DNA from 3 places in the Paenibacillus sp. CB74 genome. Region 1 is predicted to be linked to each of the others. Evidence: riboswitches for the same ligand, from Rfam matches in the RefSeq annotation. Region 1 holds a riboswitch; each other region holds the start of a gene.
The links. Region 1 has a riboswitch for cobalamin ahead of nikB (nickel ABC transporter permease). Riboswitches for the same ligand answer to the same signal wherever they lie in the genome.
Positions count from the first base shown of each region.

Region 2: linked by a shared signal. The riboswitch ahead of cobJ (precorrin-3B C(17)-methyltransferase) and the one ahead of nikB (nickel ABC transporter permease) in region 1 are both predicted to bind cobalamin.
Region 3: linked by a shared signal. The riboswitch ahead of ACX9NY_RS16190 (ABC transporter substrate-binding protein) and the one ahead of nikB (nickel ABC transporter permease) in region 1 are both predicted to bind cobalamin.

Region 1 is NZ_CM146009.1:5,050,801-5,055,723, reverse strand. It holds gene ACX9NY_RS22395 (AraC family transcriptional regulator) at 205-1,032, shown strand; cobalamin riboswitch at 1,110-1,302, shown strand; gene nikB (nickel ABC transporter permease) at 1,470-2,408, shown strand; gene nikC (nickel transporter permease) at 2,409-3,242, shown strand; gene ACX9NY_RS22380 (ABC transporter substrate-binding protein) at 3,257-4,849, shown strand; gene ACX9NY_RS22375 (ABC transporter ATP-binding protein) at 4,849-4,923, shown strand, end outside.
Region 2 is NZ_CM146009.1:5,870,013-5,874,935, reverse strand. It holds gene cobJ (precorrin-3B C(17)-methyltransferase) at 1-1,512, opposite strand, end outside; cobalamin riboswitch at 1,917-2,106, opposite strand; gene ACX9NY_RS25960 (uroporphyrinogen-III synthase) at 2,306-3,142, opposite strand; gene ACX9NY_RS25955 (GerAB/ArcD/ProY family transporter) at 3,273-4,475, opposite strand; gene ACX9NY_RS25950 (hypothetical protein) at 4,531-4,752, opposite strand; gene ACX9NY_RS25945 (Ger(x)C family spore germination protein) at 4,745-4,923, opposite strand, start outside.
Region 3 is NZ_CM146009.1:3,626,656-3,631,578, forward strand. It holds gene ACX9NY_RS16185 (FecCD family ABC transporter permease) at 1-556, opposite strand, end outside; gene ACX9NY_RS16190 (ABC transporter substrate-binding protein) at 553-1,551, opposite strand; cobalamin riboswitch at 1,995-2,144, opposite strand; gene ACX9NY_RS16195 (histidine phosphatase family protein) at 2,291-2,977, opposite strand; gene cbiB (adenosylcobinamide-phosphate synthase CbiB) at 2,968-3,948, opposite strand; gene ACX9NY_RS16205 (adenosylcobinamide amidohydrolase) at 3,993-4,823, opposite strand; gene cobD (threonine-phosphate decarboxylase CobD) at 4,820-4,923, opposite strand, start outside.

The DNA of each region.
Region 1 (4,923 bases):
CTTAAATTCAGCCTCCCTGAAAAATGTTGTACCCCAACTATAGGCCGATTCGGCACATATAACTATGGCTCAACCCCTCTCAAACATGGCATAATCCCATTTTTGTTTCCGTTTTCAACTAATATGTATGTCCTTTAGCTGTTATAATTTAATTAGACATACAGATGGTGAGCCTCGGAAGGAAACAAGGAGGGAGGGCATAAAATGAGAAAAATAGAGATGAATGTGGTAGCCACGGACTGGACACAGATGGAACTTGTCTTGTTGTTCTTCGGGTGGGAGGCGTGTGAACCCGCCCATTATTGGGGACCGGGTGTACGTGATTCCTATATTGTGCATTACATCCATGAAGGACGGGGCATCGTGTACATGGGGGACCAGGAATACAAGCTTAGCGAGGGACAGGGTTTTATCATTTTCCCGGATACGCTTATTCATTATGAGGCAGATCCCAAGGAGCCCTGGACGTATTCGTGGTTCGGTTTCAAAGGTGTACAAGCCAAAGCATTCATGCAACGTGCCCAACTGAGCCCGGAGCGCCCGATATATGATGTCCATGATACGATTACGATGGAACAGTTGTATACGGAGATGGTCCAAGCTTCCACGCGACCGGAAGGTGATGTGTTGAACCAGAGTCTCTTGTACCGCTTGATGGCAGAATTAATCTCTTCTTCACCTGTGAAGGAAGAGGTCGGGCAGCTCCTTTCAAACAAAGAAACATACATCCGGCAGGCGGTGCAATTTATGGAGAACAGGTACAGTCAGCGAACCTCCATACTGGATATTGCCCAAGCCGTGGGGCTGGATCGCACATATCTATCGGGATTATTCAAAGAGCGATATGGCATGTCGCTACAGTCATTTTTTCTGGAGTACCGTATGAATCGTGCTGCCGAACTTCTTCAGAATCCAGGGCTGTCGGTCAGTGAAGTGGCCCATTCTGTCGGTTATACGGACCCATTATTGTTTTCCAAGATGTTTAAGCGTGTGACGGGCGTATCTCCGAAGGGGTCGAGAATTCGCGATTAGACGCACCTAGTGTTTCAAATTTGAAAGAAAAGTTTTGATCATTAAACGTTGTCCCGCTATACTGATACAGAAGTGTAATTGAATATGTGGAACTTGGTGCTTTGCCCGTCAGGGTGAAAGCTTAATAGGGAAGTCCGGTGTAATACCGGCGCGGTCCCGCCACTGTAACAGAGGAGTTAGGTAGCGATAATCCACTGGTTTAGACCGGGAAGGAGCTGCAAGTGACGATGATTCTGGAGCCAGGAGACCTGCCAGGTTTAACAAACACAGTAGTACCCTACGGGAGATAGGAAGGTGTTTAGAGAGCATGATTTTTTCTGAAAATCTGTTTATTTAAGGCGTCCTCATCCAGTAACACGGAGAGGGACGCCTTTTTTGCTATGGACGGAGAACATCATGGCATATACATAAAGTTTTGGGGAAGGACGTTAGAGCAATTGAGCAGATATATCGTTAAACGATTATTACAACTGGTAGTTGTGTTGTTCGGCATCACGTTCCTGACGTTCCTGCTAACCTACCTGTCTCCTGGAGATCCAGCCAGACTTATGCTTATGTCTACAGGGGTAACGCCATCCGATGAGCTGGTCAGGCAGGTGAGGTCTGAGCTTGGATTGAATGAGCCTTTTTTCTACCGATACGGGACATGGTTGGGACAGGTGGTAACTGGAGACTTCGGTACATCATATAAATACAATCGTCCAGTACTGGACGTGCTGATGGCACGGCTCCCGGCAACGCTTTGGCTAACAGGAAGCGCTATGCTTCTGGTTATTCTGGTTTCCTTTCCACTGGGGATGCTGTCGGCTGTCTATCGTAACCAATGGCTTGATCACGTCATTCGTCTGTTCTCTTTTGCCGGATTATCGATGCCCAGCTTCTGGTTGGGGATGCTGCTCATGTTGGTCTTCGGTGTACAGCTGAAACTGCTGCCGGTAATGGGCAATTCCGGATGGTACAGCCTGATTCTGCCTGCATGTACTCTCGCGATTCCACTTGTTGCCCAGTACAGCAGACAGATTCGTGCGGTCCTGCTTGAGGAGACAAGCCAGAACTATGTGATCGGTGCAAGATCCAGAGGTGTGAAGGGGTCGATCATTATTTTGCGTCATATTCTCCCCAATGCCCTGTTGCCGATCGTTACCCTTATGGGTATGACGACAGGTGCTTTGTTAGGTGGTGCAGCGATTGTGGAAAGTTTATTTGTGTGGCCGGGCGTTGGACAGATGGCTGTAGATGCAATTTTCACAAGGGATTATCCGCTGATTCAGGGGTATGTCATCTGGATGGCAATCATATATGTCACCCTGAATCTGCTGGTTGATGTATGGACTCATCTTCGTGATCCCCGAATCCGACTGGAAGTGGATATATAGATGAGAGCCTTCAGACTGGTATTACTGCAGAATCGTTGGTTCACCTTCCTGCTGTCTCTGACCGCCTTCTGGATTATTCTTGCCATGGTTGCACCGCTGCTTGCACCACACGACCCACTTGCCACGAACTTTGCCAAAGTATTGCAGCCATCCAGCATTGAATATCCCCTTGGAACCGATCAGCTGGGTCGATGTGTATTATCTCGTCTTCTGTACGGTGCACGTACCTCGCTGCTGCTCACCTTTATGATGATTGGCATCGTGTTTGTGCTAGGTGTAGCGATTGGAGTCATCGCCGGTTTCGCTCGGGGGGTAACGGATATGGTGCTCATGCGCCTGTCTGATACCTTAATGGCATTTCCGGGCCTGATTTTTGCGATTGCTGTGGTGGGGATGCTTGGGCCGGGATTATTCAATACGGTACTGGCACTGTCGGTAGTCTGGTGGGCGAAGTATGCAAGGATGGCCAGAAGCCTGGTGATTTCCCTTCAGCAAAAGGAATATGTCGCTGCCGCTGCTTTCAGCGGAGCACGTAAGATACAGATCATTGTCAGGACGATCCTGCCCAACATTATGTCTCCGCTCATCGTCATGGCGATGATGGATGTGGGAGGCATGATGCTGTCCATCTCGGGGTTGTCCTTTCTTGGGCTTGGCGCGCAGCCACCGAACCCCGAGTGGGGGGCCATGTTAAATGAAGGCAGAAGATATCTGCAGACTGCACCAGGGCTGTTGATATATCCGGGCTTGGCGATATTTAGCACCGTCATTATTTTTAATTTACTGGGAGACAGCCTGCGAGATGTGCTTGATCCCAAGAAAAATACTGCTTAACTGGAGGAACCAGAATGAAGAGGAATTTTCAAAAATCAATATTGCTCACCCTCATATCCATGTTGGTTGTGTTCTTGCTTGCAGCTTGTGGCACCAACAATAATCCATCGACCTCGTCTGGTGCAACGGAGAAGTCGGCGGGTACGGACAAGGGTACGACAAGTACACCAACTCACCTGAATGTGGCTCTGTTCTGGCTTGGTAGCAGTCTGGACCCGGCAGAAGAATGGAATGGCTGGACGCTGACGCGTGCAGCGATTGGGGAGACACTGATCCAGTTTGACGAGAATATGAAGCTGGTCCCTAAAATTGCAGATACTTGGGAACGAGTGGATGACACGACTTGGCACTTTCATATTCGGGAAGGTGTAACTTTTCATAACGGAAATAAGGTAACTGCCGACGCAGTGAAAACATCGATTGAACGCTCCATTGAGTTAAACGAGAGAGGACAAGCGACTGTACCCGTAGCCTCGATGACTGCTGAAGGACAAGATCTGACGATTAAAACGAAAGAGCCTTATGCGTCCCTGCTTGGTAATATTGCCGAGCCACTGTTTGTCATTGTGGATACGAGTGCAGATACATCCAAATTCAAGAGCGAGCCTATCGCCACGGGGCCATTTATGGTGACAGGTTATACGCCGGATCAGGAGATCCAGGTGAAAAAGTATGACGGGTACTGGGGCGGTGCGGCAGATGTAGACACATTGACGTTGAAATATATTAAGGATGATAGCACACGTGCCCTTGCCCTGCAGTCTGGAGAGATTGATGTAGCCAGTAACGTGGGACGTAGCAATTTGACGTTATTCCAGGACAAGAGTCAATACACCATTGATGAAATTCCTAGCCTGCGTACCCAGTTTGTATGGTTTAACACAACCAAACCGCTACTGAGTGATCCGGAGGTTCGCCGAGCGATTTCTTATGGTGTAGACCGGGAGATGTATGCCAATACGCTGGTGGGAGGTCAGGCGGCCAAAGGTCCATTTACCTCGGCGCTGCCTTTTGGATATGACAAGATCAAAGGATATGGTTACGAACCGGAGAAAGCCAAACAGTTGCTGGATGGGGCTGGCTACAGGGATGCAGATGGCGATGGCATTCGTGAAAAAGATGGCAAGAAGCTGTCGCTACAGCTGATTCTGAACTCCGCTTACGAGTCTGATTCGATTGTGGCTGCTGCAATGCAGTCCCAGCTTAAAGAGATTGGCGTTCAAGTGGAGATGACCTCCTATGAGGACCTAACCGATCATCAGAAGAGCGGAAATTACGACCTCGCTTTAACAAGTATCAATACAGGCATCACGGGTGACCCGCAGTATATTCTGGATTTCTACTTCATGACGGGTGCGGAATGGAATGTGGGCGGATATAGCAATCCGAAGCTAGATGAGGTAATTACTCGCCTTCATTCCGAGTTTGACGTGGAGAAAAGGTATGCCCTTGCAGCAGAGGCCCAGCAGATGATTCTGGATGATGCAGCCTATATGTTTTTGACCTATACCCCAATTAATATTGTAAGTAAAAGTAACGTGCAAGGCGCGACGATGTATCCCATCGACTTCTACCTGCTGGATCGTAATATTAAGGTTGGGCAGTAATGGAGCCCTTGCTTAGTGTCAATCATCTGTCCGTAACCTACAAGGGGGATTCTCTGGCTCTACGGGACCTGTCC
Region 2 (4,923 bases), 820 kb from region 1:
CTGCAAATGGTTAGCCATCGGGACAGCATCGTCCTTCTCCATATTGCAGAAGTCACAGGCCTTCACCTTGATGACATCACCAATCGGTACAACGATAAAATTCGCTGCACGCAGCTCTTCAACCAGCGAGTCCGGTTCAAATGTCGGCACTCTCAGAATAATCTGGTGCTCCGGCGTGTACTCCAGTTCGCCGTCTTCACTTGCACACTGCGCCAGCAGCGCCATCTGGGCTGCGGTGAATTTTTTGTTGCCCACGCCGGGCGACACGCCGACTTCGAACAGCGGCGCCTTACGCCCAGGCTCGGGCGCGGTGCGTACCGCCGTTGCGGTCGCAGCCTGGGGTGAACTTGCTTCTCGGCTCGGCGCTGCTGCATTCAGCCAGCGGCTCGCCGATTCGCCCGCGAGCGCGCCGCCTGCCGCGAGCCGTGTCAGCGCCTCGGCGGCCAGCGCAGCTGCGCTGACGCGTGGCGCTTCTGCGACTCGGCCCGGAGCGGCCTCTGCCGCAACGGGCGCAGGTCGCTCGCCGGCAAGCACGGCGGTGCCAGCGCCGCTCGCCGGGCTTGCCGCAGGCGTAGTGGCAGCTGCCCCTGCGCCTGCGGGCGGCTGCCCTTGCGGAGCCGTGCCCGCTCGGGCGCTCTCGCCCGCTGCCTCGCCGGAGGCGGCAGCGCGGGCTTCCCTTGCGCCGAGCGACCATGGCTCGGCTTCCGTGCGTAGTCGCTCATGAGGTCTGAGCGACTGTTCCGCGGTGTTCAGCGTATATTTCCGCTGATACCCGCGCGGGGTGACCATGAGTCCTTCGTACATCATGGTCGAGGAGTTGCCGATAATCACGGTCGTCAGCATGCCGATATCATGATTCAGCATATCCTCCAGTGTGGTCATGACAACGTCCTGACGCTCACGGTATGCACTTTTCACCAGACCTACGGGGGTCTGTGGGTCACGATAACGCAGGATCATTTCCTGTGTCTCCACGATCTGGCGTGTGCGCCGTCCACTCCGTGGATTGTACAGGGCAATGACAAAATCAGCGGACGCTGCGGCTTCAACCCGGCGAATAATGGTCTCCCACGGCGTAAGGTGATCACTAAGGCTGATCGTACATGCATCATGCATGACAGGGGCACCCAGCAGTGATGCACAGGACTGAATGGCCGATACGCCCGGAATAACCTCGACGGCAACACCCGTATCCGGCTTCCAACCTTGCTCCATCAGCACCTCGTACACCAGTCCAGCCATACCATACACACCTGCGTCACCGCTGGAAATTACGGCAACAATTTTGCCCGTCTCCGCCTGTCGAACCGCTTCTTGTGCACGGCTTACTTCCTCCGTCATGCCTGTACGCACAATCGCTTGCCCGTTCAACAGAGGGCGAATAAGATCCACATACGTGTTGTATCCGATAATTACCTCACTCTCCTGAAGTGCTTCGAGTGCCCGCTTGGTGATATGTTCCATTGCTCCCGGGCCGAACCCGATAATCAACAGCTTGCCTTGATTTTGCATGATTTTCTCCTCCTTCATCACACTTGTCGTACTGATCTAAACAGTGAAGAAGGGCGGCTATGCCGACCTTCTCCCCCGCTGTACTGCATGTTCAACTCGTCAGCTCTGTTTACTCAGACTATCGAACAAGGCTCTTACATCACCCGTTATGATCCAACTAATCTATTCCTCTACCTGCAATTTCCCGACACAGGGTAGGTATCGCAAGGATGTGCATTTATCTAAAAAAACAAAAAAATCCCATCCTTGTAACGGATGGGATACGCATGTACGTACACTCAAGAACACAGCCCCAGACTCCCGAAGGGTAGTCCTGTGACTATGTGGCCTGGAGGGGCCAGCCGGGCGCACCGATTGTTCGCCCAATTCCTGATTCTTCGTACACCACTCCTTTCCGCGAAGGGTTTGGTGACACATGCAAGGTAGGTCTCCTGGCTTTGGATCATCAGCTTCCTTTTCTGTCTTCCCCGGCTTTCCGAGTGACTTGGATCAAAAAGGGCTTCACCATTACAGTGGCGGGACCGCTCGGGACTTTCACCCGATTCCCTGTTACCTCTTGCTGCACGCAAGAGCACCTTGCTTGTTTTCATTCAATATTGTTTTCATAATAACACCGTGCAGGAAATAATGTCCATGCTTATGATACTTATCCATTCTTCTATTTTCAGACAAAACAGAAAAAAGTCCTGATCCAAAAATCGGATCAGAACCCGGAATAACCTATGCATATCCCATTCGTTATAACCATCCAACAACCCTTGCATTGAGTTCGTTTCTGTTAACGACTCAACCTTTATTGCTGACCGCCAACCTTGTCCGCACGCCCTGCGGCAAAGTAACGTCCAAGTTCAACGATGAGTGCACCCATCTTCTCTTCCTCCGGAATGACCAGCGCCTCAATGCCTTCTTCACGCATGGAGTTTGCTGTAACTTTACCTACGGATGCAGGAATTACGCCTTGTCTGAAGGCGGCAAGCAACGGCTCAAGCTTGTCCTGGGAGGCCGCATATTGCGTCAGAAATCTGACTTGGGGTCCACTTGTGAACGCAACAGCATCTACCTCGAACTTTAGAATTTCATTCAACAGCTGTTCCAGCTCTGCATCTTCCGGCGGTACATGGCGGTAAGGGAGCACTTGTCTGACGATTGCACCTTGTTCTTCCAACCATGCAACGAGTTTGGGAGCTGTCTCCCCATGAAGCTGTAATATGACCTTTTTCCCTGCGAGATCATGCGGGGCGAATTCTCGAATGAGCCCGTCCGTGCTACCGTCATCATCCCGTACCAGGGGCGTTAATCTGCGCTTTTTGAGCGCATTCACCGTCTTGTACCCCCTCGCTGCAATGGAGGATTCCGATAATACATCCAACAATTGTCCTGCGACTTCCATATCCTCAGCCATTTCAAACAATGCATCCAATCCCATACCCGTCGTTAACACCGCCCAGTCTGGCGGGTCTGAGATCCAGGATACCAGCCCATCCCTGATACTCCGATCATCCAGGAATACGGTCCCCTGTGCCGGTCGCACAAGCGGGATTCCCCCCATTTTTTCAACCAGTATGGACATTTCTTTCGATTTTCGTGGTCCTGTCAATGCTACACGCACACCTGCCAAATGTTGAGCCATTCATGTTCCCCCCGTTAGTCCAGCCGAATGTTCATCAGTCTGACTACAGTATACAGGGTACTTCTGTGAAGCGAAACTGTGCTTACGCTATTTTTGCCCGTTCATCTATAAGGATTTTTGATGGAATGTATCAGGAAGGTTGGAGTTCTCCCCCATGACGATCTTGCCTTCTTTTCTCCCCGTTCTTCTCCGAATCAGTGGATTCTTGTCCCTGTTCATGCTTCTCTTTCTTGGACTGCTCTCCCGATTTCTGGTGGGCAGATTCTTTTTTATCCTTTTTGCGAGGACGAAGGAAAAGAAACAGCACAATCGGGAACAGTACTTCAAAAACAATGGCAATCCATGTCCATTCCCGAGTAAACCGATACAGCTGAATTGCGTTCTTGAAGAACCAAAAGGCACATACGAATCCTAACAGCGCCACAGGGCCAGTCATGACCTTTCCTGATACGTTCGGAATCATTCGCTTCAGTCCCCAACAGACAAAGTACAGATCAAATGCAATTTTGGTAATCATGGTAGGCAGGGTCGCCGCTGCCAGCGCCAGATCAAACCGATCCAGGAAATCACTTATTTGCAACTGTCTTGCCAGCTCATAAGAAGGGTATACCAGCCTGGACGCAATAGGCACACCTATCGATGTAATGGTTTCCACAAGAATCAGTATCATCAGCAATCCCGAGATGATAATGCCCCATATCACAGACTTGAAGCGAAAGTCACTGCCCTTAACGACAAAAGGCAATGCGATCATCTCTCCGTAAAAAGAAAATATGTACCAACTCCCCTTACCTACTCCTGCAACATCCACATGAAAATAAGGCATCAGATTCTCCATATTGATCTGCTGGATAAGCATGAAAGGCACAATGAGAGAGTTCAACAGGAACAGGGTAACATAGAGTTCCGACATTCCGATCAACGAACCAAGCCCACCTCGGACGATAAATACCGCCATAATCATAAGTGACAATACAACGATGGAAATCGGTGTCGTCTCTAATAAAGTTATACTTACATAATCACCAATCAATCGGATATCTCTTGCGAATATGAAGAAAAAAAACAAAACGTACATTACACCTGCGAGCCTTCCCATAAAGGGGAATCGGTCAGCAAGGGCCTCAAATAGATCCTGATTCGGAAACCTCCGCTGGACTCGGCTTACCATCCACATGGATATAATCATCACGAGAACAACTGGTACATACGAGAGATAAGCATGCTGTTCCGCATAAAAAATGGCCTGTGCATGGGGTTGAATCAACGTGCCTGTAATACTGAGCAACAGCACGAGTAGTACAATCTGTCGAGAAGTCACACTTTGATTCATATAATACCTCCTTTCCATCATTCATTCTGTACTTCGCACCACCCCCAGTCCCCATCTACGGTAACGGTAAAAAGCGCTGGATGACATGGCTAATCCATACCGCCACAAAAAAGGTTTTGCTTAAATGGGTTACATAAAGCCAAAGGCCAGTTCCTATTCCAATCAGACCGTAGGATAACCATCGATTAACAGCTGCGGCCTGCTTCAGGTGTCTGAAGTCCATGACAATGACAATAATGACCATCCCCAGATAGGTGAACAATAGTGGTTTAATCATGTACAATATCCTCCTCCATGACACCAATCGGCTTGTTAACTATCCCCACATTTTCAATGATGACATGAGGGATAACCTTTACCTCAACATCAGGATAGATATCATTCCATCGATCCTTCATTTTGTCCCACTCTTTAGGCATGTGTTGATGGATCGACCGACCAATCCCGA
Region 3 (4,923 bases), 1.4 Mb from region 1:
TCGTCTGTTTCGACATGGTCGACAGGAAGGAAACAACTGCTCCCAGGAAACTTTGCATGACCACACCAGCCAGAATGAGGCTGTGTGTTGGTATTTTACGCCCTTCACGAGCCAGTGCCATCACAAACCATAACGTGATTACACCCGTCAAAAATGCAATTAGAGGTAACGTCCAGATTCCGATCAGTGCGTACTGCAATCCGAAGAAAATCAGGAAAGCCGCCCCTACCGACGCACCGGATGATACACCGAGCGTAAACGGATCGGCCAGCGGATTACGCAGCACACCCTGGAAGCCCGCACCCGCAATAGCCAGTGAAGCCCCCACGAGCACAGCAAGCAGTACACGCGGAAAACGCACTTTCCAGATAATCTGTTCGGCTGCCTTATTCCAATCCGGTGTAATCCAGTCGCCCACCCAGGGAATTTTGTGAATCAGGATGCCGGCAATATCCCGAATTGGCAAAGCTACTGAACCAATGCCCGTGCAGATGAGCACGGTAAGCACCAGCAGCACCATGCCCGTCGTTCCGAACAGGATCAGCTTTTTACTCATTGGAACAAGTCAGGGTAGATCGCTTTGGCTACTTCTTTCAACCCTTGAGTTACCCGTGGACCCGGACGGCTCAGCAGGTTGGCATCCAGGCCAATAACCGCGTCATTTTTCACAGCCGTAATTTGATCCCAGCCGCTGCGCGCCTTGATGATCTGATCCAGTGTTTTGGAGTTTTCATCAATTACATCGTTGGCATACAAGATTACATCGGGGTTAGAGGCAATCACGTTTTCTTCATTAATTTCATACCAACCCTCTTTGTCCGAAGCAATATTGCTACCACCAGCTACAGTAATAAGTTCATCCATGAATTCGCCTTTACCTACAGTCCAGCCTGGGGAGAATTCAACGTATACGTTTTTCTTCTCTTCTGGTTTAACGGCCTTCACCGCTTCGGTTACATCCGTCACGTCCTGTTTCATCTGAGTGATGATTTCTTGTGCTTTTTCCTGATGATCGGTGATTTTACCGAAGGTTTCGATATTGTTCATCACATCGTCAATGGATTTAGGATCCGTTTTGAAAATGGTAATACCGAGTTCGCGCAGCTTCTTCACGGCATCCTCACTCATCGAGATACCTGTGAAGACAATGTCGGCTTCAGATGCAATGATGGACTCTTCGTTGGGCTTGGTGATGCCGCCCATTTTCGCTTTGGTTGTTGCTGCCTCAGGATAATCATCATAGTCGGATACACCAACGATCTGTTCATCCAATCCAAGGGCAAACAGGGACTCTGTCTCAGCTGGTGACACGGATACAATTTTGGCTGGCGCCTTTTCAAAAGTAAACGATTCACCCGTTGCATCCGTAACGGTCAGTGGATATTGCGTTTTGAGATCCGTCTGCGCCTGGCTCTGGGACTGCTCCTGTGCCGGTTGCTGCGAAGTACCTGTGCCCTCATTCGTTGTTGCATTGCCACATCCGGCCAAAGCCAGTGCGAGTGCCGCTGCACTTAGCAGGGACGCTACGCTTTTCCAATTCTTGATATTCATTCTGTTATTCTCCCCTTCTCTATCTGTACTATTTTCTTGCAACATGCTTGAACTCTTACTACCCTTGCCTTGGTGTTCCTGTACAAGTAAAATCCATCAATTTACACAAGTCCACTCCGATTGCAGTACCATCTTCCGATCGCTGTTATCCCCAGATTTTTTGATTCCCTTTTCGAAAGGGAAAATCCGGGGATAAGCGTATGCTTCCGATGTAGCTTTCTTGTAGAAAGCTTTAAGCGAACACTCCGTTTCTTCAGATCGGTTCTGCACTCTTCGTTAACGTGTAAAAGTTCGGTTTATCTTACATGAACAATAAAAAATCCCTAATCCTTACGTCCAGGATCAGGGATGACGTCTCGCATATGGCGATCTGTACATGTTCAACCCAAGGTTGTCCATGCGCATAGAATTGCCCGAAACGCTGTCCTTTCCTCGAAGGAACACCGGTTTGTACGTCCAGGGCAGGTAACCTGACTTACAGGAATCATCCTGTTTTACAGTGGCGGGACCGTGCCGGATTTGCACCGGCTTCCCCATTTCACCCTTGTGTGTTTCACGACTCGTACTAATCTGCCATGAAAACAGCCTTCACACGCGGGACCCTTGGTCGCTGATATGGTATATCATTGTCATGTAATTTCTGCATGTTATGTACGCATTAGCCTTCACAGCCTGCACCGTATCTGTATCCATGCTGAAGTCACACTTCTGTTGTGATTATAGGGTATATTGTACATCCTTACAACCCGATTGGCGGAAAAGTCACTCTGCTACCAAACCATTGATTCCCCTGTCGATCAAGCTGGACCTGAATCGCCTGTCCCGGTACGACATGTGTATCCCAGAACCCAAGCCCGGCAATCAGACGGGACAAGGCATATCGGATGACACCACCATGCGTAACCACAACTATGGTAGGTACCCGTCCCTCATCAAGGTGCATTGAAGGCCGACCATCCAACAACATCTCTTGGAGAAATGAATCCATTCGCTCCGTAAACTCCTGCCACGATTCCCCATCAGGCGGAGTGACCTTCTGCGGCGCATCAATCCAGTTTCGGTACTCAGGGTTATCCTTGAGCTGCTCATACGTTAGCCCTTCCCACTGTCCAAAATCAATTTCCCGCAGACGCTGATCGAACTTCACCTTTCCGCCGGCATCAGGAAGAATCTGTTCCAGCGTCTGGCGGCAGCGCAGCAGATCACTGCAATATACCTCGTGCCACGAAACACCGCTCAATTGTTCATCAAGCGGAGCCAGTTCTTCTTTGGCGTCTGGCAGCAGACCGATGTCGGTATGCCCCAGGTATCTTTTTTCCACATTCCATAGCGTTGTCCCGTGACGGACCCACAGAATGTTTCTTTTCATTGAAGCCGGTTGATCCGTATGTATGTCCTTGCCTGCATCCCCCTCATTTAGGGCCATAACAGCATCCCTCCTGCCAGCCAGCCACCCAGCGATATTAACACACAAAGTGCAACAAAAGCCCCTGCGGACCAGAACATCAGGCGTGATGTTCGCACAATATCCTCGGCTTCCATCGGCCGTGTGGCCTCGCCCATATAGGCACGAAACGAAGCAACTCCGTGATACACGTTATGTCCGCCAAGTCGGATGCCCAGTGCTCCAGCCACTGCTGATTCGGGACACCCGCTATTCGGACTTGGATGCAGTCTTGCATCCCGAGCGACCATTCGTGCTGCTCCTTTGGCATCAAGTTTCATGACCCAGGCACCCACGATTAACAGCATTGCGGTCATCCGGGCGGGTATCCAGTTCGCCACATCATCCAGACGGGCCGAGGCCCAGCCAAGATGCAGATACTTGTCATTTTTATATCCGACCATGGAATCCAGTGTGTTGACGGCACGATAAGCCATGGCTAGCGGAGCGCCTCCAATAAGCGCATAGAATAACGGGGATACAATGGCATCCACGATATTTTCGGCAACCGTCTCTACCGTTCCCCGCACTACCTCCGGTTCATCCAGATGCGCCGTATCACGTCCTACAATCATGCTCAGTGAACGTCTGGCCGCCGGCCAATCCTGCTGCTTCAGATGACGATACACTTCCATACCTGCATCCTTCAGCCCTTTTGAAGCAATGGTCGTTGCGATAAGCACCACTTCAGCTGCCGCCGCAATGACAGGATGAATCAATCCAAGCACATATACAAGTCCCCAAGTGATGGCAAAAGAACCCCCCGCAACCACAAGCGGGAACAACAGCCCTGCTCTCTTCAGCCCCGAATCTGTGTTTACACGCGAGCGAATAACACGCTCCAACGCCGAGATGCCTTTTCCCATGCCAATCACCGGGTGGGGAATCCAGCGCGGATCACCGATACATCGGTCTAACAGGTACGCCAGTATAATAATCCAGGCTCCAGCCATGCCTGTCCAGAACGGCCAGGTCCATAGATGCTCTATCTCAAAAGTCATTTGTGCCTGATCCTCTCTTTCCATAACAGTCCGGCCTGAAGGCTCTCCGTCACCGTGTCGTATACCAATCTGCCAATCGCCGCCCCCGCCGTAGTCGCCGTCCCGGCATAAGTGATCATCGGTTGTGGTTCCTCCACTGCCTGACGTACTGCAAACACAATGGCATCAGTTGTGGTGCCGGTGGCGGGCAACCCGTTCTCCGAATCCAAAACACCTGCATCCGCCAGCGCTGCCGCTTTGGCTTCCACCGCCGTCTGCACCGCATTCACCATCGCCCCGGTGGTCATGCGTCCATTCAACCAGAGCATGATGTTAATTGTACCCGGGACATAGGGCTGCTTCGTTAGATTCCGTGCTGAAGGAGCAGAACGCTTCATGTCGGAAGCCATCTTCTTATTTCCCGCTGCATCAAATACCGTTCTCTCCGAACCCGCGCGTGCTGCATTCGATAGCCCCGCAGTGGTGCAGCACAGAAGACCAAATTCATCACTTGTAAATTCCTGAATGGAGGTATGCTCCAGCCTTACCGCTGTCAACAATCCGGCACATTGATCTTCTGGCTCATGCCATTCGTTCAGTGCTTGTTCGATATCACGCGGCGGATCATCACAACGGTAATGCCTGTCCACATAGATATTAAATATGCGATCCAGTTCTAGCATCCCACCGCCATATACCGCACTCGACAACGCTTGGGCAGCCATTGGGCTCTGTGCTTTGATATGTCGTTCATATGCAGATATGTTTAGTCCCGGCCAGGAAGAGGCGGCATATTCATTCTCGTCTGTTTTTCCATTCGCGAAGTAGTTATAAAACGGGAGTGTCACTGCCGTTTCCCTCCCTGTTCCTGTTCCGAATCTTTCGTCTGCTCCTGCTGACTTGATTCATGAATGGAGGTCTGATCAGCATTCGGATCTCCCTTGCTTT